DNA from 3 places in the Synechococcus sp. 'PEA 65AY6A-5F PE A' genome. Region 3 is predicted to be linked to each of the others. Evidence: riboswitches for the same ligand, from Rfam matches in the RefSeq annotation. Region 3 holds a riboswitch; each other region holds the start of a gene.
What was found. Region 3 has a riboswitch for cobalamin ahead of metE (5-methyltetrahydropteroyltriglutamate--homocysteine S-methyltransferase). Riboswitches for the same ligand answer to the same signal wherever they lie in the genome.
Positions count from the first base shown of each region.

Region 1: another riboswitch for cobalamin. It lies ahead of GG26_RS10160 (TonB-dependent receptor); the one in region 3 lies ahead of metE (5-methyltetrahydropteroyltriglutamate--homocysteine S-methyltransferase).
Region 2: another riboswitch for cobalamin. It lies ahead of GG26_RS06830 (sirohydrochlorin chelatase); the one in region 3 lies ahead of metE (5-methyltetrahydropteroyltriglutamate--homocysteine S-methyltransferase).

Region 1 is NZ_JAOALE010000029.1:15,724-23,333, forward strand. Features, by position in the region: gene GG26_RS10150 (pentapeptide repeat-containing protein) at 1-849, opposite strand, end outside; gene GG26_RS10155 (DUF1565 domain-containing protein) at 1,013-2,803, shown strand; cobalamin riboswitch at 2,895-3,036, shown strand; gene GG26_RS10160 (TonB-dependent receptor) at 3,076-5,019, shown strand; gene GG26_RS10165 (DUF1636 domain-containing protein) at 5,117-5,533, shown strand; gene GG26_RS10170 ((2Fe-2S) ferredoxin domain-containing protein) at 5,543-6,412, shown strand; gene GG26_RS10175 (hypothetical protein) at 6,416-7,069, shown strand; gene GG26_RS10180 (ArsA family ATPase) at 7,118-7,610, shown strand, end outside.
Region 2 is NZ_JAOALE010000015.1:14,256-21,865, forward strand. Features, by position in the region: gene trpC (indole-3-glycerol phosphate synthase TrpC) at 1-420, shown strand, start outside; gene GG26_RS06815 (DUF5340 domain-containing protein) at 461-700, shown strand; gene GG26_RS06820 (heavy-metal-associated domain-containing protein) at 765-959, shown strand; gene GG26_RS06825 (heavy metal translocating P-type ATPase) at 1,070-3,388, shown strand; cobalamin riboswitch at 3,517-3,653, shown strand; gene GG26_RS06830 (sirohydrochlorin chelatase) at 3,683-4,711, shown strand; gene GG26_RS06835 (hypothetical protein) at 4,823-5,731, shown strand; gene GG26_RS06840 (PAP/fibrillin family protein) at 5,728-6,357, opposite strand; gene GG26_RS06845 (L-threonylcarbamoyladenylate synthase) at 6,413-7,120, opposite strand; gene GG26_RS06850 (hypothetical protein) at 7,142-7,510, opposite strand; gene obgE (GTPase ObgE) at 7,452-7,610, opposite strand, start outside.
Region 3 is NZ_JAOALE010000032.1:3,719-11,328, forward strand. Features, by position in the region: gene GG26_RS10555 (molybdopterin molybdotransferase MoeA) at 1-507, shown strand, start outside; gene moaA (GTP 3',8-cyclase MoaA) at 509-1,447, shown strand; gene moaC (cyclic pyranopterin monophosphate synthase MoaC) at 1,452-2,546, shown strand; gene GG26_RS10570 (MoaD/ThiS family protein) at 2,521-2,784, shown strand; gene GG26_RS10575 (molybdopterin synthase catalytic subunit) at 2,785-3,270, shown strand; tRNA gene GG26_RS10580 (tRNA-Arg) at 3,304-3,378, shown strand; cobalamin riboswitch at 3,393-3,597, shown strand; gene metE (5-methyltetrahydropteroyltriglutamate--homocysteine S-methyltransferase) at 4,003-6,246, shown strand; gene GG26_RS10590 (methyltransferase domain-containing protein) at 6,461-7,453, shown strand; gene GG26_RS10595 (FAD-dependent hydroxylase) at 7,456-7,610, shown strand, end outside.

The DNA.
Region 1 (7,610 bases), on a different contig from region 3:
GTTGGCTCTTTCCAGGCTGGCCTCGCTGAAGTCCACCCCCCGCAGCAGGGTGCCATGCAGGTCGGCCCCTTCCAGCATGGTGCCCAGATTCACCACCCGGATCCCGTTGAGGCGATCCCGCTGGTAGCCGCCTTTGCCGTCCAGGATGGGCCGGCCCAGGTGTTCGTCGCGGCGCAGGGGGCTAAGCAAGTTAGCGGTGGAGAGGAAGCGCAGGATCTTGGCTTTGCCAAAGCGATCCACGCCGTTGAGGAGCGCCGCCGTGCGCCCGGCCGCAATGGCCCGCTCCAGGGGCCAGTCGTCCAACTGCCCGTCAGGGGAGAGAACCAGGTTGGAGATGCCCTCGAAGTAGGCGTCGATGGTCTGCTGCTGGGTGATGATGTTCTGCTGGATGGTGAGGTCGCGGGAGATGACGTACTGCCGCCAGGCGATGTAGGCGGCCAGGAGGGCGATCAGGATCTGACCTGTAGCCCCGAACACCTCGCCCAAAGCCCCGATGGCCTCCCAGCTCAGGGATCCCAGGGCCGAGAAGGCTCCACTCCAGACCAATCCTCCCATCACCGCCAAGCCGAGAGCTGCTGCCGCCCACCCCAGGCTGGGCCAGGTGGTCAGCCACTGCCAGAGGTCGCGCCCGATCTGCACCCAGAGCGGCTGCCCCCACCAGCCGGCCAGGCCCAGCCAAGCCAGCACCGCCCCCCAGCCCAGGGCCGGCTGCCCTGCCCACTGGCCCAAGAGCAGCAGGAGGGCCGGGATCCCCAACAACAGCAGGTTGAGCAGGGGGCGCCCAGACGAGAGGGAAGCCAGCGGCAACTCTTGGGAGGAGCCTTCGCGGGCAAGGGCTTCGTCGGTCATGGCAAGGGTATACTCTAGGGGTAGCGTTGGATCTACAAAAAGAAGCCTGCATCAGTCCGTATTTGGAGTTGGGGAAGAGGGCAGGATCCTGCCTGTCAGGTTTGGTAGGATAGCCTCGACCCTCCTTCCTTCTCTGGCCCAGCCTGGTGTGGGGATGACTCCTATGATCTCTTCCTTATCGTTCATCCGTCTGCAGAAATCCGGCGAACACCAATTTACAGCAGTCCTGCCTGACTTGCGGTTGCAGCGTCACGGCTCCGCGACGCTGACGCGACTGGCCACCTCTTTGCTGTTGAGCACCAGCTTACTGCTGGCGGCAGGAAGGGATCCCAGTTGGGCGCAAACTTCCCTGGACACCGGCCTTTTGGAGAAGCAGGCCCTGCCCCAAGCGCCGCCGCTGCCGGACGACCGCCCCGCCATTTTTGTGGATGCCGCCAATGGCAGCGATACCCAAGGGGATGGATCCCGCAACAACCCCTTCAAGACCATCACCCATGCCATCAGCCGGGCGCCAGCCGGCAGCATCATCCAGCTTCTGCCGGGGGTGTACAGCGCAGAAAGCGGCGAAGTCTTCCCCATCCGCCTCAAGGCCGGCCTTATCTTGCGCGGGGACGAGTCCACCTTGGGAGAGGGCTACCTGATCGATGGCGGCGGCACCTACATGAGCCCGACCTTGGCCCGGCAAAACGTTGCCCTGCTGGCAGAGACCGGCTCAGAGGTGCGGGGGGTTACCCTGCGCAACCAGGGTCGGCGCGGCTACGCCCTCTGGGTAGAATCGGCTTCCCCGCGGATTCTCAACAACAGCTTTGTGGGCAGCATCCACGACGGCATTTTCATCGCCGGCGCCTCCAACCCCTGGATAGAAGGCAACCGCTTCTACAAAAACGGGGCCAACGGCATCTCCGTCTTGGGCACCTCCCAGCCCACCATTGTCAACAACCTCTTCCAAGAGACCGGCTTTGGCCTCACCATCGACCAGCGCTCGGCGCCGATTGTGCGCAACAACCGCATCCTGCAAAACCGCACCGGCATTGTGGTCGGCGGCAGCGCCCGTCCCATCCTGCGCAACAATCTCATTGCCCGCAACCTGGAGACTGGCCTGACAGCTATCACCACCGCCCAGCCAGATTTGGGCACGGCTTCGGATCCCGGCAACAACATCTTTGAGGGGAACGGCCAGTACGACATCCACAACGCCACCCGCGGCCTGCGCCTCAACGCCAATGGCAACCAACTGGCCGGCAAAACCAAAGGGGAGCTGGATCTGGCCGGCCAGACCACGGTGGCTGCGCTGCCCAGCAACGCCCCGCCACCCATTGCGGCAGGCGGCTTGACGCTGCCCACAACTCCGCAGGCCGAGCCTCCGGCTCCCAGCAGGGATCCCCAGCCGGCGGCGGCCTCTCCCACCTTGCCGGTGGTGACGGTGCCCCAATCGACTGCCCCCGTTCCCCCTCCTGCAGCGGGATCGGGAGGGCGCATTTTGCCCAGTGCCCCCCCTCAGCCGGCAGGCGCTCAACCCCAGGAGTTTGTTGCCGTCCCCTTCACCCCCGATGGCTCCACCACGCCTGCCCAACCGGTTGAGCCTGCTCCTGCCACTCCCGTCCGCCAGCAATCTGTGGCTCCTCTCACGGATATTACTACCCTCCTGCCACCCCCGGCTCGCCGACAAGCGGGCAGCAGCCCAACAACCCCCCCTGTTCCCGTTGCCGCGGCTCCAGAACCGGCGGTAGCCCCAGCAGAGTCGGCCACCCGCTTTCGTGTGCTGGTGACCCCCAAGGGCAGCGACGATTTGCAGCGGCTGCGGCAGCTCCTCCCCGAAGCGGTGGAGACCGTGTTCAACGGCAGGAGGGTGCTGCAGGCCGGCCTCTACGACAGCCGCAGCCAGGCCCAGTCAGTCTTGGATCGGCTGTTGGACGCCGGCTTTGACGCGGTGGCGGAGATGATCTTCCGTTGACCTCACTGCCCAGGGATCCCCCCCGGCAGGATAGGAACTCCCCAGCAGGGAATGTATGATGCCTAGCACGGCTTTTTCCAGAGCAATGGGGAGGAAAGCCGTGCCGTCAGGTTGTCCTGGGGATCAGCCAGGGCAAGCAATGGGGAAAGTCCGCTGCAAATCCGGCGCTGTGCCGCAACTGTGATGGGCTGAGGACCTCAGTCAGGATGCCCGCCTGCGGCTTTGGCTCAAAGCTTAGCCCTTCCGCGTCGCACGGAAGCAGGAGCAACCGGATGAAAGTAACTGTATGTCTCAGCCTTGGGCTGGGGATCTTGAGTTTGGGGATCCCGGCCTGGGGGCAGGCAATCTTGGATACCGGCCTCAGCGCCGAGATTTTGAATCAACCCGTCACCACCCCGTTTCGCCGTCCCGGCCTGCTGCGAGAGTCTTCCCGCCCAGTCTATGTCATCACCCGCCAGCAGATGCGCCAGCAAGGGGCAAGGACGGTGCAGGAAGCCCTGCGCTACTTGCCCGGGATCCTCAGCGATGGCACAGCGGGAACTCAGTTGGGAGCTCTTAGCTCTCAATTCATGCGAGGGGCGCGAACGGCGCAGGTATTGGTGCTCTTGGATGGCCGCCCTCTCAACGATCTGGGTTTTTTCGGGGGGTTTGACCTCTCGCAAATCACCACCGATGTCGTCGAGCGAATTGAAGTCTCCCCCGGCGGCGGCTCTACCCTGTACGGCTCAGACGCCGTTGGCGGCGTGATCAACATCGTCACGGTGGAGCCGCAGCCAGAAACGGAGACGGTGCTGGAAGCGGCGGTCGGCAGCTACGGTCTCAATGAGCAAGGGATCCAAAGTCGCGGCCAAGCCCAGGATCTGGGCTGGGTGCTCAGCTATCGCCGTCTGCAAAGTAACAACGACTTTCCCTTTGCCATTGAGCGGCTGGGCAAGTCAGGCAGGCGGGAAAACTCGGCGGTGGAGTACCACAACTTGCAGGCCAAGCTCACCTGGCAACTGGCCGAAGATCAAGTCCTAACAGCCAACGCCCTCTACCTCAACAAAGCCTTTCGCGTGCCCGGCAGTGTAGAGTTTCCCTCTCCCGACGCAGAGCAAAACACCAACGATCTGCTGCTGGATCTCAGTTGGCTGTGGACTCAGGAAACAGGATCCCTGCAGGCAAGAGTCTTTTTGGACGATCTCAACTACCGCTTCAGCGCTCCGCAAAGCCAGGGATCCCGCGACGTCATCTTGCGCAATGGCTGGGGATCCCAGCTTCAATATGCTTGGCAGGCCGGCGAAAACCTAGAGGGAGTTTTGGGGGCAGATTATCGCTCTATCTCAGCCCGCAATACGACTTTTTCTTTTGCCAGGGGTTCTGCCAATATCAACTACGACGATACGGTTAACCAGGGGGCCCTGTTTGCCCGCCTGGACTACAGCCCGGATCCCCAGTTCCACCTCGACCTGGGCATCCGTCAGGACTTCAGCAGTTTGGCCAACGGCTCGGCCACCTCGCCGGCTGTGGGGATCCGGTGGGCAGTTGCCGAGGGAACTACCTTGAGGGCCAGCTACGCCGGCAGCTTTCGCACCCCCTTGATCTCGGAATTGTTCTTTCGGCTGCGCGGCTTTTTTGAAGTGGATGGCAACCCCAATCTCCGCCCAGAGCGAGGGGAAAGCTTTGACATTGGTTTAGATCAAGCCTTGGGAGATTTTGGCCTGCTGCGCTTGACTTTTGCCCACAACCGCATCCGCGATGGCATCACCTTTGTCAGCCTTGGGCCGCGCCGGGGAACCTATGAAAATATCGGGCTGGTCGAATATACCGGCCTGGAAGCGGCTTTAGATTTGCGTTTGGGGGAAAACTGGACGCTTTTTGCCAACTATACCCTCAATGATCCCATCATCCGCGCTGCCCTTAACCCGGCCACAGTTGGCAAAGAGCTAGCCTTTGTAGGAGCCGATAGCTTCAATCTAGGCCTAAGCTACCGCCACGAGCAGGGCTGGTACGGCTCGATTTTGGTCCATCACATTGGGAGCTTTTTTACCAACAATGCCAATACGGAATCCCTGCCAGGCTACACCACCGTGGCTCTGCGCGGCGGGATCCCGTTGGCTGAGGCCCTGAGCCTAGAGTTGGGGATCGACAACCTGCTGGATGAGCAGTATGAAGTTTTCCCCGGCTATCCCGGAGTTGGCCGCACGCTGAGGGTGAACTTGCGGGGGCAATTTTAGCGATATCCCAGGCTGTTTTTAACTCTCCGGCTGACCACTTTTAGCGAGAACTTTCCAAGTTGATTGTCTGCTTTACGGTTTAGTTTGGATGCAACTTATGGCGATCTCAACCAACTCTCTATCTCCTAACTTTTCTCCATCGACAACTTCGGCTCAAGCTGAGGCCGAACATTACCTCTGGATCTGCACCACCTGCGGATCTCGCTGGGTGAACGGCCAAAAAGAAGGGACTAGCAAAGGAGAAATGCTCCTGGCCGCCTTGCAATCGCAAGTGCTCAATTCCCAATTGCACCTGAAGCCAGTTGCCTGTATGAGCGGCTGCAGCCATGCCTGCGTGATTGCCCTAGCAGCCCCGGGGAAGATGACCTATGTCTTTGGCGATCTCGATCCAAAAGATGTAGAGCCAATCTTACAAACGGCGGAGCTGTATTTGACAAAGCCCGATGGGATCCTGCCCTGGGCAGAGCGCCCCATCAAAAAGGGGGTGATTGCCCGCATTCCGCCAATCCAATAGGAGCAACCTATGGCCGCTTTCAGTCCCTGGATCACGCCCTTAAACCAGACTTGGCAAGAGGTTTCCCCCACCGGCTGGACAACCGTTTACGAAGGGATCCCGGCTCACATCGACTGTCTTGGGCCATTGCTCTATGAGCTCTTTCAGGAGCGCTGGGCCGAGATCCAAGTGGGCCAGGTGGTGGAGGGAGGAGTGCTGGAGGCGGCCTTCAAGGATCCCCCTGCTCTCTGTGTGCTCTACGACGGCTATTTGACCGTGGCCACCGAAACTTGGCATTTGCATCTGTGTCTAGAAGAGCACCGGGGCGGCCCCTATGGCCGAACCCCCCTAGAACTGCGCCGCAAAAGATTGGTCAGCCGCGCCGCCCTCTATCGCCGCCTCAATCCGCAGCGCCAGCCTCGCCAATGGGGAATTCAATTTTGGAACGGGGCAGAGGAATCTCTGCTGCAGATCTTTTTGCCCAGTCCCTTTTTGGGGCCAGGAGAAGACTACCTGCCCGAAGGCAAAGCCGACTATCAGAAGCTCTCCCTTTATGAACGCCTGCGGGCCATTTACGTCGAGGGAAAAGAGCGGATCCCGTATGAAGATAACCCCCTCAAGCGGCCCTATTTGGCGGTTTGCCGTTCCAGCCGCTGCTATCCTTCTCGCCACTATCAGCCCGTTGTGGAAGCTCTGCAATCGGCCCTGCGGGAAGCCAATTTGGATATTCAGGTCATTACTTCCGGATGCCTAGAAGTCTGTCAACAAGGGCCGGTGGTTTTTTACTCCGGAGATCGCACCTGGTACAAGCGGGTTACCCCCCAAGTAGCGCGGCAAATTGTCCAGGAGCATCTGCTAAAGAACTGCCCCTTGAAGGCTCACCTTTTTCCTGGAGATTAGCCTATGGTTAGCCTACAAGCTCTTGTCCAGTCCATCCCCAAGCCTCGCCGCGGGATCCCAGAAGTAATTTGGATCCAAGCCAGCCGAGATCTAGCCCAAGGTCGATTTTGGCCCAGCCTATTTACCACCATCGGCTGCCTGAGCAACATTGCCTATACCTGCACGCTTCCTTTTGTAACTGTTGGCATCATCGCGGGCACCACGTTAACTCGCCAAAGGGCAATTATTAGCGCTTCGATGATTTGGCTGGCCAACCAAATCTTTGGCTACACCTGGCACAACTATCCCCGTACACCTGATTCTTTTGCTTGGGGGTTGGTCTTGGGGATCGGCACGGTGGGGGTCGCTTTTGCTGCCGGCTACCGACCTCTGTTTTCTCAGTCCAAACCTATTAGGCCAAGGCAATTGCTGCTGAACTATCTTTGGATCCCAGCCATGCTGATCCTAGGGTTCCTTGCTTTTGAAGGGCTGATCTTGGCAGCCGGCCTGGTTCTGGGCGGAACGGAGGGCTTGACCCTGCCCATCTTGGCCAAGATCTGGCTGGACAACTGGCTGTGGACGGGATTTTGGCTTGGGATCCACGCGCTGCTGGCGTGGGACAGAGGACGCCGGTTGTGGTGGGAGAGGGGAAACTTCGCTGATCTGGAGCATCCCTAAGGGAGATCCAGGCCACAATGGGGGTGACCTGTGCCAGAAGGGATCCCTTTGCAGCCTGCTCAACTCGATTGTGGCGGGAGCGCTTTCCGCCTGTCTCTCCTTTCTCCTTGCCAGCGTCTGCTGCTGTTTAGCGGCAAGGGGGGCGTAGGCAAAACCACCCTCACCTGTGCCCTGGCCCGTCACCTGGCCCAGGCGCAACCAGAGCGCCGTCTGCTGCTCCTGTCCACCGATCCGGCCCACTCCCTGGGGGATGTGCTGGGGATCCCGGTGGCCGACGTTCCCCAGCCCCTGCCGGATTGGCCCAACTTGCAGGTGCGGGCTCTCCAGGCCGAGGTGTTGCTGCAGGATTTCAAGCAGACCTACGGCCCGGCTCTGGAGCTGATTGCCGAGCGGGGCAGTTGGCTGGCCAAGGAAGATCTCCTGCCCCTTTGGGATCTGGACTGGCCGGGGGTGGACGAGCTGATGGCCATCTTAGAGGTCAACCGGCTGCTGGCGGGCCAAGAGGTGGATACAGTTATCCTGGATACCGCCCCCACCGGCC
Region 2 (7,610 bases), on a different contig from region 3:
CTGGGAGCGGATGCGGTACTGTTGATTGCCGCCATTCTCTCGGATGCGGACTTGGGCTATTTTCTCAAGCTCATTCAGCAACTGGGCATGGCGGCTCTGTTGGAGGTGCACACTTGCCAAGAGTTGCAGCGGGTTTTGGCCTTGCCGCACCTGCAACAGGCCAAAGGACGGGTGCTGATCGGCATCAACAATCGGGATCTCAAAACCTTTGCGGTGGACTTGAACACGACGCGGGATCTCTTGGTCGCCCATCGGGAGCGCCTCGGCGATCTGCCGGTGGTCAGCGAGTCTGGCATCCACACCCCTGCTGACTTGCAGCAGTTGCGCAGTTGGGGGGTGCGCGCTGTGCTGGTGGGGGAAGCGCTGGTAACGCAGCCGGATCCCGGCCAAGCCGTCCGCTCCCTGTTGTCATCCCAGTAAGCCCAGGATTGTCAATGGATCCCAAGAAGGGCCTAGATCGATGAAACGTATTCCTGTGCCGGCTCACGTCCACTACGAATTTCTGCTGCGGGTTCTCGAGCGGCAAACGTTTCCCACTGTCGAAGAGCAGGATTTCGGCAACCGAGGCCGCACGCAAGAGCTGATCAACTCTCTGCGCAAAGCCCTGACCCAACAGTTGCAACTGGAAGAGGACTGGCGACAGCGGGGCTATCAGGTGGACTACCGCTGGAACATAGAGGAGCCTCAGCCACCCTCTTGACCTTCCAGCCCACTGGAAGGTTTAGCATCAAGCTGGTGGCATTGGGCTGGGGAGGTTTCCCAGGATGCAAGTTGTTTTGACGGTGCCGAAGCTGGCCTGCTCCGCTTGTGTGGACACCATCACGCAGGCGGTGCGGCAACAGGATCCCCAGGCGCAGGTGGAGGCGGATCCCAAGACCAAGCAGGTGCGGATTACGTCTGAGCAGCCGGAAAGTGTCTGGCGGCAGGTGCTCGCCCAAGTGGGCTATCCGCCGGCCTAGCGATTTTTCCCTTGCCCGTCGGCAGTAGCGGGACAAGGTTCACAGGTGTGGTTTTCCCCTGGTTGGGGGAAAGAGGGCTTTTGCTATTAATTTTTGCTCTGAGGACAGCCATGTCTGATTCGGGTTCCCATTCCGCTGCCCCCGGCCTGTCCGCCTCATCTGCTGGCGGCACTTGGCGCTTGGCTATCCAGGGCATGAGCTGCGCCTCCTGCACTGCCGTCATTGAACAGGCCCTCAGTCGCGTGCGGGGCGTTACGGCACAAGCGGTCAACTTTGCCAGCGAGCAGGCCATCGTGCGAGGGGATCCCCGGCTGGTGAATCCGCAAGCCTTGATCCGGGCGGTGGAGCAGGCGGGGTATCAGGCGCGCTTGGTCGAAGACGATTGGCAACAGTCCGATCCGACCGACCCAAAACGGATCGCCCAACGGGCGGCAGAACGGGAATTGAAGCTGAAGGTGGCAATAGGAGTGGGCCTCAGCACGGTGCTGCTGATCGGATCCCTGCCGATGATGCTGGGGCGGGAGATCCCCGGCCTGCCCCCCTGGCTGCAGGATCCGTGGTTGCAGTTGCTGCTGACGGCGCCGGTGCAGTTTTGGGTGGGCCAGCCTTTTTATCGTGGCGCCTGGGCGGCTTGGCAGCGACGCTCGGCGGATATGAATACCTTGGTAGCTTTGGGAACGAGCGCCGCTTTTTTCTACTCCCTTTTTCAAACCCTCTTTCCCAACTTCTTCCACCAGCAGGGCCTGCACCCGGATGTGTACTACGAAGTGGCGGCGGTGGTCGTCACCCTGGTGCTGGTGGGCAAATGGATGGAGCAGCGGGCCAAGGGGCAAACCTCCGAGGCCATTCGCAAGCTGATCGGGCTGCAGCCGAAAACGGCAAGGGTCATCCGCGACGGGGTGGAGCAGGATATCCCGATTGCGGCGGTGCAGGTGGGGGATCGCATCCGGGTGCGCCCCGGTGAGAAGGTGCCAGTAGACGGGGTGATCCTGGAAGGATCCTCCAGCCTGGACGAGTCGATGGTGACGGGCGAGAGCCTGCCGGTGAGCAAGTCGGCAGGAGATGAGGTTATCGGGGCCACCCTCAACCAGACGGGCAGCTTTGTGATGGAAGCGCGGCGGGTGGGCAAAGATACGCTTCTGGCCCAGATCGTGCGCCTGGTGCAGGAGGCCCAGGGATCCAAAGCTCCCATTCAACAGGTGGCGGATCGGGTGACGGCCTGGTTTGTGCCGGCGGTGATCGGGGTAGCCATCCTAACTTTTGTGCTCTGGTGGGGGCTGGCGGGCAATCCGACGCTGGCTTTGGTGAACACCATTGGGGTGCTGATCATCGCCTGCCCTTGTGCGCTGGGGTTGGCCACCCCCACCTCGATCATGGTGGCGACGGGGCGGGGGGCAGAACTGGGGATCCTGGTGAAGCGGGCCGAAAGCCTGGAATGGCTGGCCCATCGCCTGGGCACAGTCGTCCTGGACAAAACCGGCACCCTCACCGAGGGCCGTCCCAGCGTCACCGAGATCTGGACGCCAGGATCTTCCCCCCTAGCCCTGTTGCGCCTGGCAGCAGCGGTGGAACAACACTCGGAACATCCGCTGGCCCAGGCAGTGGTGCAAAAAGCCGAAGCCGAAGGCATCTCGATCCCGCCGGCCCAGCACTTTCAGGCAAAAGTGGGCGAGGGGGCAGAAGCCTGGGTGGAGGATCAGTGGGTCGGCATCGGTCGGCTGAGCTGGTTGCAGGCGATGGGGATCGCTTGGGATCCCTCTTGGTTGGAGCGGGTTCAGACCTGGGAAAGCCAGGGCAAAACGGTGATCGGCGTGGCGCAATCCCACCGTCTGGTGGGGCTGTTGGCCATTGCCGACCCCATTAAACCCACCTCCCCTGTAGCGGTGCGCCAGCTTCAGGAGATGGGCCTGGAGGTGATCCTGCTGACCGGGGATAACCCCACCACCGCCCAGGCCATTGCTCGGCAGGCAGGCATTCGCCGGGTGATCGCCCAAGTCCGCCCTGAGCAAAAGGCAGCCTATATTCGCCAGCTCAGACGGCCCCGCCACCGGGTAGCGATGGTGGGAGATGGCATTAACGATGCGCCGGCACTGGCAGAAGCCGATGTGGGGATCGCCATTGGTACAGGTACGGATGTGGCGATGGCCGCCAGCGATATTACCCTCATGTCGGGGGATCTGCGGGGAGTCGCCACAGCCATTCAACTCAGCCGGGCCACCCTCAACAACATCCGCCAGAACCTCTTCTTCGCCTTTATCTACAATACGCTCGGGATCCCGATTGCCGCTGGGGCGCTCTACCCCTTCACCGGTTGGCTGCTCAACCCTATGCTGGCGGGGGCAGCCATGGCCCTGAGTTCCGTTTCGGTGGTCGCCAATGCCCTGCGCCTGCGACACTTTCAGCCCCCCAGACCAGCGGGCCGGCGTTAGGCCCTCTCCCAGGGGCAAGGGGGATTAGCGCGGCAACAGTTTTGCTGCCCTTTGAGCATGAGTCTGCCGTACCGCTCATGCCTCAGGGCTATCTTCTGGCAGACAAGGACATCCCCCCCAGGGGGCTTGGTGAACGACAAGCGGCAAGCTAACCTAAAAGGCTCAGGCAGACTGGGGAAAGCGCGGTGCAAATCCGCCACTGTGACGCAACTGTGATGGGATCCCTCCCTCAGCCAGAACACCCACCTGCCGTTGTCCTGTACCCCTTGCGATTCACAAGGAACGGAGTTTTTTGTGTTGGATGTCCTCAGTTTTTCCCCTCCCCGTGCGGTTGGGCAGTTTTCTTCTCCTGCCTTGCCCCTGTTGCTCATCGGCCATGGATCCCGTGACCCTGAAGGGCAGCAAGCCTTTCTGGAGCTGGCCCAAGTTTATCAATCCCTCACCCCCCATCGGCCGGTGATCCCCTGCTTTTTGGAGCTAGCCCAGCCCAGTATTGCCCAGGGGGTGGAACAATGCTTGGCCCAAGGGTGGCAGGAGATCGTGGCCCTGCCGCTGCTGCTTTTTGGGGCGCGCCACAACAAGTTCGACGTGACGGTGGAGCTGGATCGTCTGCAGGCCCTCCACCCGCAGTTGCGCATCCACTACGGCGGGCCGCTGGGGATCCGGGTCGAGATCTTGCAACTGCTGCGAGACCGATTGGCTGCTCTGATAGCTGCCCAACCGCGGCGGATCCCAGAGGCAGAAACCGTGCTCCTATTTGTGGGTCGCGGCTCCAGCGATCCCGAAGCCAACGCCGAAGCCTGTAAGCTGGCCCGGCTGCTTTGGGAAGGATCCGGGTTTGCTGCCGTGGAAACCTGCTTTATCGGCATCACCCATCCCCGCCTGCCGGTGGGTCTGGAGCGGGCCCTCTCTTGGCAGCCGCGCCGGGTGGTTGTGCTGCCCTATTTTCTCTTTACAGGGGTGCTGGTGAAAAAAATCGAGGCGGCGGTGCAAGAACGGCGACGCCAATACCCCGAGATCGACTGGCTGATGCTGCCGGAATTGGGCCTTGTGGACGCGGTGCTGCACAGCCTGCAGCAACTGGAGCAGGAAGCTCTCCAGGGCCAAACCCTGATGAACTGCCACCTCTGCAAGTTTCGCCTGGCGGTGAGCGCAGAGCTGGGAGCGGGGCATACTCATCACCATGACCATGACTCCCATGGGCACGGATCCCATCACCATCACTCTCACCATCACCACAACCACGGCCATACCCCCGCAGCAGCAGCGGATCCCTGGGCCGAATTGCAGAGCTACCACCAGCGGGCTTGGCAAGTGCCCTAAGCGAGAAACAGAGGCTGCCGGCGGGATAAACTGAGATGCAGGCAGGCGATCTGTGAACCTGACCTCTGGTTCTCCTGCTCCGGTGGTTCTGCTAGCGAAAAAACAGAAACGATGATGTTCTCCCGCTCCTCTTGGGTCTCAGGTGCCGCTGCCGCGGGGAGCGGGATCTTTGTCTTCGCGTTGGTGGTGGGCCTGCTGGATCAGATCCTGCCGACCCTGCCCAAGGTTTCCCTGTCCTTGGCCGGGATCCCTGGGCTCCTGGCTGCAATTGGGGCCTCCTATGGGGCCTGGCGGGTGGTTCAGATGGGTCTGCAGTCGCATTCCTGGCCTGACTTTCGAGAATCGCTGTTGGCGGCTGTGTCTCCCTTCGATCCTGCCGATCACGGTGGTAGGCCGCGGCAACCCGAAGTGGATCCGCGTCCTCTGCAAGTGGCTGAGGAGATCCGCCAAACCCAGCTCCGCCACCAAAAGATCCTCGACCGCACCAAGCAGCAGGTGAAAGCCGAAATCCAAACCTGCGAACGCCCCCAAGCGCAACTGCGCAGCGAGCAGCAGCGGTGCCGAGTTCTGCAGGCCCAAGCCCAACGGTTGCAACGGCACTTGCAAAATCTCCAAACATCACCCCCGCCCTCTTCCCCAAACTCCAAACCGGCCAAACCCACACCAGAGCGGGAACTGCGCCACAGGCTCCGCCAACTTCAATCGCAAGTTACCACCCTAAAAATAGAGCTGGAACGGCAAGGGATCCAACTGCAGCAGTCGGAAGCCGAGCGGGCCCAACTCCAGCAGCAGCAGCAAAAACTTAAGCGCCTCCTGCAGCGCACAAAATCCGAAAACCAAAAGCTGCGCTCCCAACAGGAGGAATGGGCCCGGCAACTGGAGCAATCCCAACAGGAGTTGCGGACTTTGCGGGAGTCCTACCGCGCCCTGCAGACCCTCTGGGAGATAGGCTCTACCCTAACTCCCAAGACGACTGCTTCTGAAATTGCCGCCGCCGAACTCTCTGGCACCTCCGGCTAGCCGCAGCCTCGGCTCACCCGCTGCAGGACAAACACACTCCCTTCGCTGCCACGCCCAATCCGCAGGTCCTCATCCAAATAGGTGATATCCAGCCAACCCCTTGGCTCGCGGCGGCGAACGTCGATCTGCACCGCCGGGATCCGTTTGGGATCCCGCTCGAGCAGATAGAGAAAACTCTCGATCTCGTAGCTCATCAAGGCCTGGGATCCGAGCACCAAGCGCTCGAAAATGACCCTGACCCGGCATTCCGACTCTGGGTAGAAGCGGGCCGCCACCGCCACAACTCCCCGGGGCAGCCAAGCCTGCAGCCAGCCGGATCCCTGGATCTCCGCCACGTTAAAGACCCGCCCAGCTTTGGCCCGAATGCACTGGTAGATCTCGCCGGTGGTCAGAAGGGGCAACTGGGCCAGCCGCAGCAGGTCTGTGCTGGTGGTAAATAGGGTAAGCCAGTTCCCCTCCAACTGTTCAGGAACAGAGGTTGGCCTGGGGGTGGGGTTGAGCGCCTCCAAAGCAGCAATGTGAGACAAGATCTGGGCTTTCTGGTCAGGGGAAACCTTCCGGCCTCGGTCAGCCCCCTCCAGCAGGCGCAACAGGGCCAGCTTTTGCTCAGCCAAAGACTCAGGCATGGGCACACTCCACAGGCACCGGCCCTATTCTAGAGAACACGGGATCCCTCTGCCCTCAACCCTCCGCTTCCACCGGCTTCAGATTTAGATTTATTAGATCCGCCACCTGCTCGTACCCCAAGCCGGCCCGCACCAGCAGCGGCTCCGGCCCCGTGAGATCGATCACCGTCGAGACCTGGGCCCGATAGGGAGCCTCGTCATCCAGCACCAAATCCACCTGTTTCTCCAACTGTCGCATTTCCTCGGCGGTAAAGATTCCCCCCTCTTCCCAATCCCCAGCAGAGTCAAAACCCACCTCCAAAGAGCCGACGGGATCCCCGCCCAGCTTGGCCGAGGTGGAGACGATGGGATTGCCCAGCTCGGCCAACAGCGCCTGACAGATGGCCGAATCGGGCACGCGGATGCCGGTGGTTTTCCGCTTGGGATCCATGACCAACTTGGGCACCAGCTTGGTGGCCGGCAGCAAAAACGTAAACGGGCCCGGGATCAGCCGCCGCATCAGCCGATAGGCGGGATCGCTCACTTGGGCATACTGGGCAATTTGGGAAAGCGAAGGGCACAAAAAGGTGAGGGGCTTGTCGTTGGAAAGCCGCTTGAGACGCCTTACCCGCTCCACCGCCTGCTTGTGGGTGACATCGCAGCCAATGGCATAGACCGTATCGGTGGGGTAAAGCATGACCGCCCCTTCCCGCAGAGCGGCTGCAATCCGTTGGATGGAACGGGCCTGGGGATGCTGTGGATGGAGCTTAAAATACTCGGCCATTCGGGAGAAAAAAGCAAAACCTCAAGACTCGGAGCGGCTAGGGCTTTCCACCACTTCCGCAACTCCCCCAGAACGAGGGGTAGGCGGCACCGACAGGGATCCCTGCGGCCAATCTTTTAGCCGTTGCATCAGCGCTTGAATATGCAGACGAGGCAAATAGGGCCAGTCGCCTGCTTCCTCCAAATCCTGAAGCACCCGATAGAGCTCTTGCCGGGTGTTGGGCAAAGACTCTCGGAAGGCCCCCTCCAAAATCGTGCGGTGCAGATCCTCCAACAACCGCAGGAGCATCAACAGCTCCACACAAGCTCCCGCCCTCGCCTGGGCCGCCTGCTCAATGGCCAACTTGATCTGGCGCAAATCGGGGGGCAGATCCTCCGCCGAGATATACATAGCCGCTCATCTCTGAGTTTTGGGAAGGCAGGGGCACTCCTATTCTAAGATTCTCCTGCCCCCGAACTGGCTGGATTTTGCTAGCCGCCGCGGGTCGATG
Region 3 (7,610 bases):
GATCACCTTCCGGACGATCCTGCTGCCATTGCCACCCACTACCAAGCCAATACCCCAAACTACGACCTCTTGATTTACTCTGGGGGTGTTTCAAGGGGAAAGTGTGACTACTTGCCGGCCATCTGGCAAAGCTGTGGTGTTACTGCCTACATCCACGGCGTGGCGCAAAAGCCAGGCAAGCCAATGTGGTTTGGCATCGACCATCAGGCCAATACTATAGTTTGGGGCCTCCCAGGCAACCCCATCTCAGCTCTTGTATGTTTGCATCGTTATCTCCTCAACCGTAACACTGACTCTGGGCACCTAAGTGAAGTCATTACCTTCAAACCCAATCTCACTCTTTTTGTGCCCGTTAAGATGAGCGCCAACCGAGTCTTTACACCGATTATGCCTAACAACTCCGGAGACTTCATCGCTCTAACAGACAGCGATGGCTTTGTAGAGTTACCCCCGGCTCAAACTATCCTCAGCCCCGAGCAAAGCATCCAATTCTATCCGTGGTACTAAGATGCAGCTAGTGGATCAATGGAATCGTCGCATTCGCAAGCTAAGGGTTTCTCTAACCGATCAATGCAACCTTCGCTGCCGCTACTGCATGCCTTTGCATCCAGAATTTCTGGACAAAAGTAGCTACTTAACTCCGCAGCAATACAAAGAAATTATTGGCGAGTTGCTGGACTATGGCATTGAAGAAGTTCGCATTACAGGTGGTGAGCCTCTGGTTCGGCAAGACTTTGATGAAGTCATTCAGGAACTTGCCAAGCTGAAGATCCCGTCCCTCAGCCTAACAACCAATGGCCTGCTGCTCCACCGCTACTGGGACGTTCTCAAGGCTGCCAACGTTCTCAACCTTAATGTTAGCCTCGATAGCCTACAGCCCTCCACCCAAGCTGCAATTGCCCGTCGCGACTGCCTGGCGGATATTCTCCGTAATATCCAGGAGGGTATTGCCCGGGGATTTAGCCTCAAAGTCAATACGGTTGTAATGCGGGGGATCAACGATTGCGAGCTATTTGATTTCGTTGAGTTTGCCCGCAAGACAGGCGTGACAGTTCGCTTTCTGGAGCTGATGCGGGTCGGCTATGCCAACTCTCTCTATGAAGAACACTACGTTTCAGCACAAGAGTGCATTGCCCGTCTGCAAGAACGCTATACTCTAACCCCCCTTCCAGCGGCACCTGATTCGACAGCGTTTTACTTTACAATCGACGAGAATGTTAAAGTTGGATTTATTGCCTCTGAGTCTCAGCCCTTCTGCAGCAGCTGTTCCCGGTGGCGCTTGACAGCTGATGGTCGTCTCTTTGCCTGCCTATTTAGTGAGGAGGGTCTCTCGGTTCGAGACAAAACACCAGGCCAACGTCAGCAAATTTACCAGCAGCTTTTGGGGATGAAACCACTGCGCCGGGTTGAGCAGGTCTCACACCCAATGTACGGCTTAGGGGGCTAGCTCTATGGACAAAGCTGATCGTACATGGGCCCATCTTAATGCTCAAGGCCATCCGCATATGGTAGATATTAGCCACAAATCGGTGTCTTTGCGAACGGCCACAGCACGGGCAAGAGTTCAACTGCCACCTGCTCTCAGATCCTATGTTGTTGGCCAAGATATCCACCTGAAAAAAGGACCGGTATTTCAGACAGCAACCATTGCCGGTACAATGGCTGTTAAAAGAACTGACCAACTGATCCCCTTTTGTCATCAGATCCCTGTTGAAGACTGCACCTTTGATATCACAATTGATGATCACTTGCTTGTAACCATCCACTGCACTGTCAAGACCAGCGCTAAGACAGGGGTTGAAATGGAAGCTCTCTGTGGTGCGGCAACAGCAGCGCTGACAATCTATGACATGTGCAAGTCGGTGTCGCCCCATATCTGCATCCAGGAGACCCGCCTAGTAACTAAGTCCGGCGGCAAAAACGCCCTCCTGGAACGTCCCCTCTATGGCTTGGTGCTCACAGGGGGACGTAGCAAGCGCATGGGTCGCGATAAAGCGCTGCTGAACCCTTTTGGCAAACCCCACGCCGCCTATCTCTATGAACTGCTGCAGCCCTACTGCCAGCAGGTTTACTTGTCAGCGCGTGCCGGTCAGTGGTCGGGCACAGCTCTAGAGCTCTTGCCCACACTACCAGATCTAGTAGAAAGCGTTGGCCCGATCAGTGGCCTATTGACTGCCTTGAATACTCATCCTGAAGCTAACTGGTTGGTTGTTGCCTGTGATCTACTGAACCTTCGGTCAGAAACAATCCAAAAGCTGCTGGATCACTACCAAGCCGAAACAATCGCAACTTGCTATGTTAACCCCGAGCGCGGCTTCCCGGAAGCTCTTTGCGCCATCTATACTCCTCAAGCTGCAGCGGTACTAGAAAGGGCTTACGCGGAAGGGGTGTACTGCCCTGTGGAAATCCTCAGCAGGCAGCCCTGCACCCTAGTTACCCCCAACCATGAGGTCGAGCTCATGAACGTCAATACCGCCGAGGAGTATGCCACTTTCCAATCCGTTTGGGGTAGTTGCAGCCATGGTAACTCAATCTGTCCTAAGTAAGACCGTAACAATTCAATATGTAGCAGTGCTGCGGGAACAGGCTCAGCGGAGCAGCGAAGTGCTGCAAACCAGTGCAGCAAACTACCTAGAGCTCTATCAGCAGCTGCAAGCAAAGTATGGATTTTCGCTAGCAGCGGAGGACGTTAAGGTTGCTGTCAATCATGAGTTCTGTGGCTTGACTAGGCCGATAGATGAAGGTGCCTTGGTAGTTTTCATTCCACCAGTTTGTGGGGGCTAAATGCTGCGTTTTCTAATTGTGGATAGCACCATCCAGCCAGCTGAACTCAGTCGTTTGCTCGTCAATAACACAGCGGGTGCCTTAGTAACCTTCGAGGGCTGGGTACGCAACCACAGCCAGGGCAAACCTGTTCTCAGCTTGGAGTACGAAGTCTACGAGATCCTTGCCCAGAAGGAGGGCGAGAAGATCCTCCGAGAAGCCCACGCCAAGTTTGGCCTCTGCGGTGCTGTTGCCTGTCACCGCCAGGGTCATCTTGCAATTGGTGATATTGCGGTTTGGGTTGGTGCTACAGCTGAACATCGCGGCGCCGCTTTTGCTGGAGCACGTTACATCATTGATGCAATCAAGGAGCGCTTGCCCATTTGGAAAAAAGAGTACTACTGGGGTGAGCCGCCGCGTTGGGTTTTGTGTCAGAAAGCAAAGCCTTTGTTCCAGCAATTCCATAAGAACGCTATTGCTCGGCAGCCTTGCGGCGATACCCCCTAGCCTCTCTGCTAGTATCAGTGAGGTACCTGACCTGGGGCTGTAGCTCAGCCTGGATAGAGCAAGCGCCTCCTAAGCGCTAGGTCGGCGGTTCAAATCCGCCCAGTCCCGCTAAAACCAGTGATAGGATAAAGTCTACTGTCGGTTCTGACGGGGATCAGCCGTCAGAGGCAACGGGGAAAGTGCAGTGAGAATCTGCCGCTGTCCCGCAGCTGTGAGCCGGTTTTGGACTTGGGATCCCTGGTTCGTTGTTGCAAGAGGCCTTGAGACCAAGCCAGCCCCTCCAAAACTGAGCAAGTCAGAATGCCCGCCGGCGGTTTTTCCACAGTTCACCATATCTGCGAGGTACAGATATGCTCCCCATTTTGACGTTAGCCCGTTCCCGTCTCGAAGTTTTTTCATCGGCCTGCTTACGGATTTTCGACGCTCTCGGATCGTAGGCACTCAGTCAAAAGCGCGGACAAGAGAGCTGAGCAGTTAGCTCAGGGGCAGCTAGGAGGACGGTTGCTCGCTTTGGTTGCACAAAAGAGTCCTCTGGGCATCCCCCTGTGCAGAGTGGGCAAGCCGCCAGGGTGAAGGAACGCCTTGACAGCTCCGGCAGGTTTCCTGGCCTAGGGAAAACCTTCTGCCGGGATGCCACCGATAGGCATGTCGGCGGCCATCTCTTGCTGCCTAGGTTGGATGACAACTGGCGGCAACCTCAATTACCGAATTCGATTCAGGACAAGGTACCTTATGGCCATTGAAACTCAAACCCTAGGCTATGCCCGCATGGGCAAGCGCCGCGAGCTGAAGAAAGCCCTGGAGGCCTTTTGGGGCGGCACCCTGGAGGCGGAAGCCTTGTTGGCGACGCTGCAGGATCTGGAGAGTCAGGCCTGGCGAACCCAGCGACAGGCCAACCTCGACCACATTGCCGTAGGAGATCAAACCCTCTACGACCACGTTTTGGACTGGGCCACCTGGCTGGGGCTGATTCCCTCCCGGTTTCAGAGCTTATCAGGCCTGGAGCGCTACTTTGCCATGGCGCGGGGGCAGGAGGGGCTGCCGGCCTTGGAAATGACCAAGTGGTTTGACACCAACTACCACTACCTGGTGCCGGAAATTGAGGCCGACGCGATCCCTCAGGCCCATTTCGACGACTTCCTGGCCACGGTGCGACGGGCGCAAGGGATCCTAGGAAACCGCACCAGCCCCGTCCTTCTCAGTCCGGTTACCCTTCTTGCTCTAAGCCAGCGCTCTGGCGAGTTGCGGGGGGATCTGGAGAAGCTGCTTCCTCTCTACAGAGAACTCTTGCAGGAGCTGCAGCGCCTGGGGATCCGGGAAGTGCAAGTCCATGAGCCCATCTTGGTGACCAGCGAAGGCAAAAGTCTTCAGGAAGCGGTGGAGCAGACCTACCGCTGGCTTGCAAGCGTGGGGATCCCTCTCCACCTGGTTACCTACTTTGACGACTTGGGGGAGACTTACCCCTGGGCGGTGGAGCTTCCGGTAGCTGGCCTCAGCCTCGACTTCACCCGCGGCCACAACCTGGAACTGGTCAGAGCCCACGGCTTCCCCGCCGACAAGATCCTGGGGGCGGGGGTAGTGGACGGGCGCAACGTCTGGCAGATCCAGCCCAAAGCCGTTCTGGCCACTCTGCAAGAGCTGCAAGCCCTAGCCCCCAACCTGCGGGTGCAGCCTTCTTGCTCGCTCCAATTTGTGCCCCACGACGCTGCTCTGGAAACCCACCTGCCAGAGCCTTTGCGCAATGTTCTCAGCTTTGCCGAGCAGAAGCTGGCCGAGGTGGTTCTGCTGGCCCGCACCCTCAACGGCGAAGACACCGCCGCCCAGCAGCAGGAGCTGGAGCAGCAGTGGCAGGCCTTCCAGGACTTCAATCCCCCCAACTCTACAGTGCGCCAGGCCTTGGCCAACCTGACGGCGCAGGACTTCCAGCGCTCCCTTCCCTACGAGCAGCGTATAGGCCGGCAGGTCAAGCTGCCACCGCTGCCGACCACCACCATCGGCTCTTTTCCCCAAACCCCCGAAGTCCGGCAGTGGCGGGTCAAGTACAAAAAGGGCGAGATCTCCCAGGCCGAATACGAAGCTGCCATCGACGCCGAAATTGCCAAGTGCATCCGCATCCAAGAAGAAATTGGCCTGGATGTGCTGGTGCATGGTGAGTTCGAGCGCACCGACATGGTGGAATACTTCGCCCAACAACTGCAGGGCTTTGCCTTTACCGAGCACGGCTGGGTGCAGAGCTATGGCAGCCGCTGCGTGCGTCCCCCCATTCTCTACGGCGACGTGTCTCGCCCTCGCCCCATGACGGTGCGGGAGTTCAAGGTGGCCCAATCTCTGACTCAAAAGCCGGTCAAGGGGATGCTGACAGGGCCGGTAACCATGCTCAACTGGTCCTTCCCCCGCGTTGACGTTTCCCGTCGCGAGCAGGCCCTGCAAATTGCCCTGGCCCTGCGGGCAGAGGTGGCCGACTTGGAAGCTGCCGGAGCCGCGATGGTGCAGGTGGACGAGCCAGCGCTGCGAGAGGGGCTGCCCTTGAAAAAAGAGCGCTGGCCAGAATACTTAAGTTGGGCGGTGGAGGCCTTCCGCCTGACTACCGCTGGCGCCAAGCCCGAAACCCAGATCCACACCCACATGTGCTACTCGGAGTTCGGGGACATCATCGAGCACATCGAGCGTCTGGATGCCGACGTCCTCTCCATCGAAAACAGCCGCAGCAGCAACAAAACCTTGCTGCAGATTGCCCAAGCCGGCTATCGCCACCAGGTAGGCAACGGCGTTTACGACGTTCACAGCCCGGCGGTGCCCGACACCGAGCAGATTCTCCGGCAACTGCGCCTGGGAGTGGCCCACTTGCCGCTAGAGCAAACCTGGGTCAACCCCGACTGCGGCCTAAAAACCCGCCGCTGGGAGGAAGTGATCCCTGCCCTGAAAAACATGGTGGCAGCCACTCAGCGTCTAAGGGAGGAGCTCCAGGCCACCTAGCCCCCGGCAAGGTTGCTCAGGCCAGCGTCTCCTCCGCGGGCAACCGTGCGGCTACGACACTCCTAGGCCGCCTTGCGGCTGGCAAATAGGGCAAGATGAGAGTGGGGCTTTGCTCCGCTGGATCAACGGAGGCCAGAAGGGATCCCCGCTGTGTCTGTTGCCACCGCAGCAACAATCATCAATTGCCATCTCTAGCCATCTCAAGGTAGTTCTAATGAATCCAACACTCTGGGTTTTTTGGGGCCTAGTCCTGCTCCTAGCTATAGGATTGGGAGCCTACCTGTTGACCGCCCGCAAGTACCGCTCTCCTGAATCGGTAGCCCGCGCCTACGACGAATGGACGCGAGACGGGATCCTGGAGTTCTACTGGGGCGAGCATATTCACCTGGGCCACTACGGATCCCCGCCGCGGCGGAAGAACTTCATCCAGGCCAAGCACGACTTTGTCCACGAGATGGTGCGCTGGGGCGGGCTGGATCGGCTGCCGCCGGGGACGACGGTGTTGGATGTGGGCTGCGGCATTGGCGGTAGTTGTCGCATCTTGGCCCGCGACTATGGCTTTGTGGTGACCGGCATCACCATCAGCCCGCAGCAGGTGCAGCGGGCCCAGGAGCTCACCCCCCCCGATCTGCCCGTCCGGTTTCAGGTGGCCGACGCCCTCAACCTGCCCTTCCCCGACGCCAGCTTTGATGTGGTCTGGTCCATCGAGGCGGGGCCCCACATGCCGGACAAGGCTCGCTACGCCAGCGAGATGCTGCGGGTGCTCAAGCCAGGCGGCATCTTGGTGGTGGCGGACTGGAACCAGCGCGACGACCGTCAAAAGCCCCTCAACTTCTGGGAGCGGCTGGTGATGCGGCAGTTGTTGGATCAGTGGTCGCACCCCGCCTTTTCCAGCATCGAGGGGTTTGCCGAACAGTTGCAAGCCACGGGCCTGGTGGAAGGACAGGTGCAAACTGCCGACTGGACGCAAGAAACTCTTCCTTCTTGGCTGGATTCCATCTGGCAGGGGGTTGTCCGTCCCGAAGGGTTGCTGAAGTTTGGCTTGGTGGGCCTGATCAAGTCGCTGCGGGAGGTGCCCACTTTCTTGCTCATGCGCCTGGCCTTCGGCACTGGCCTCTGCCGCTTTGGCATGTTCCGAGCGGTGCGGGCCGCCACGCCGGCAAACTCCGCCCGCCCAGAAGTAGTTGCCCACAGCACTCAGCACTAGAAATGACAACCCTTGCTCCCACTCCGACTACCTTGGCAGCCGTTTACGACGTGATCATCGTCGGCGGCGGCATTGCGGGCTTGACCCTAGCTTGTGCCCTGCAGGGATCCGGCCTGCGCTTGGCCCTCATTGAGGCCCAGTCGGCTGAGGCAGTCAG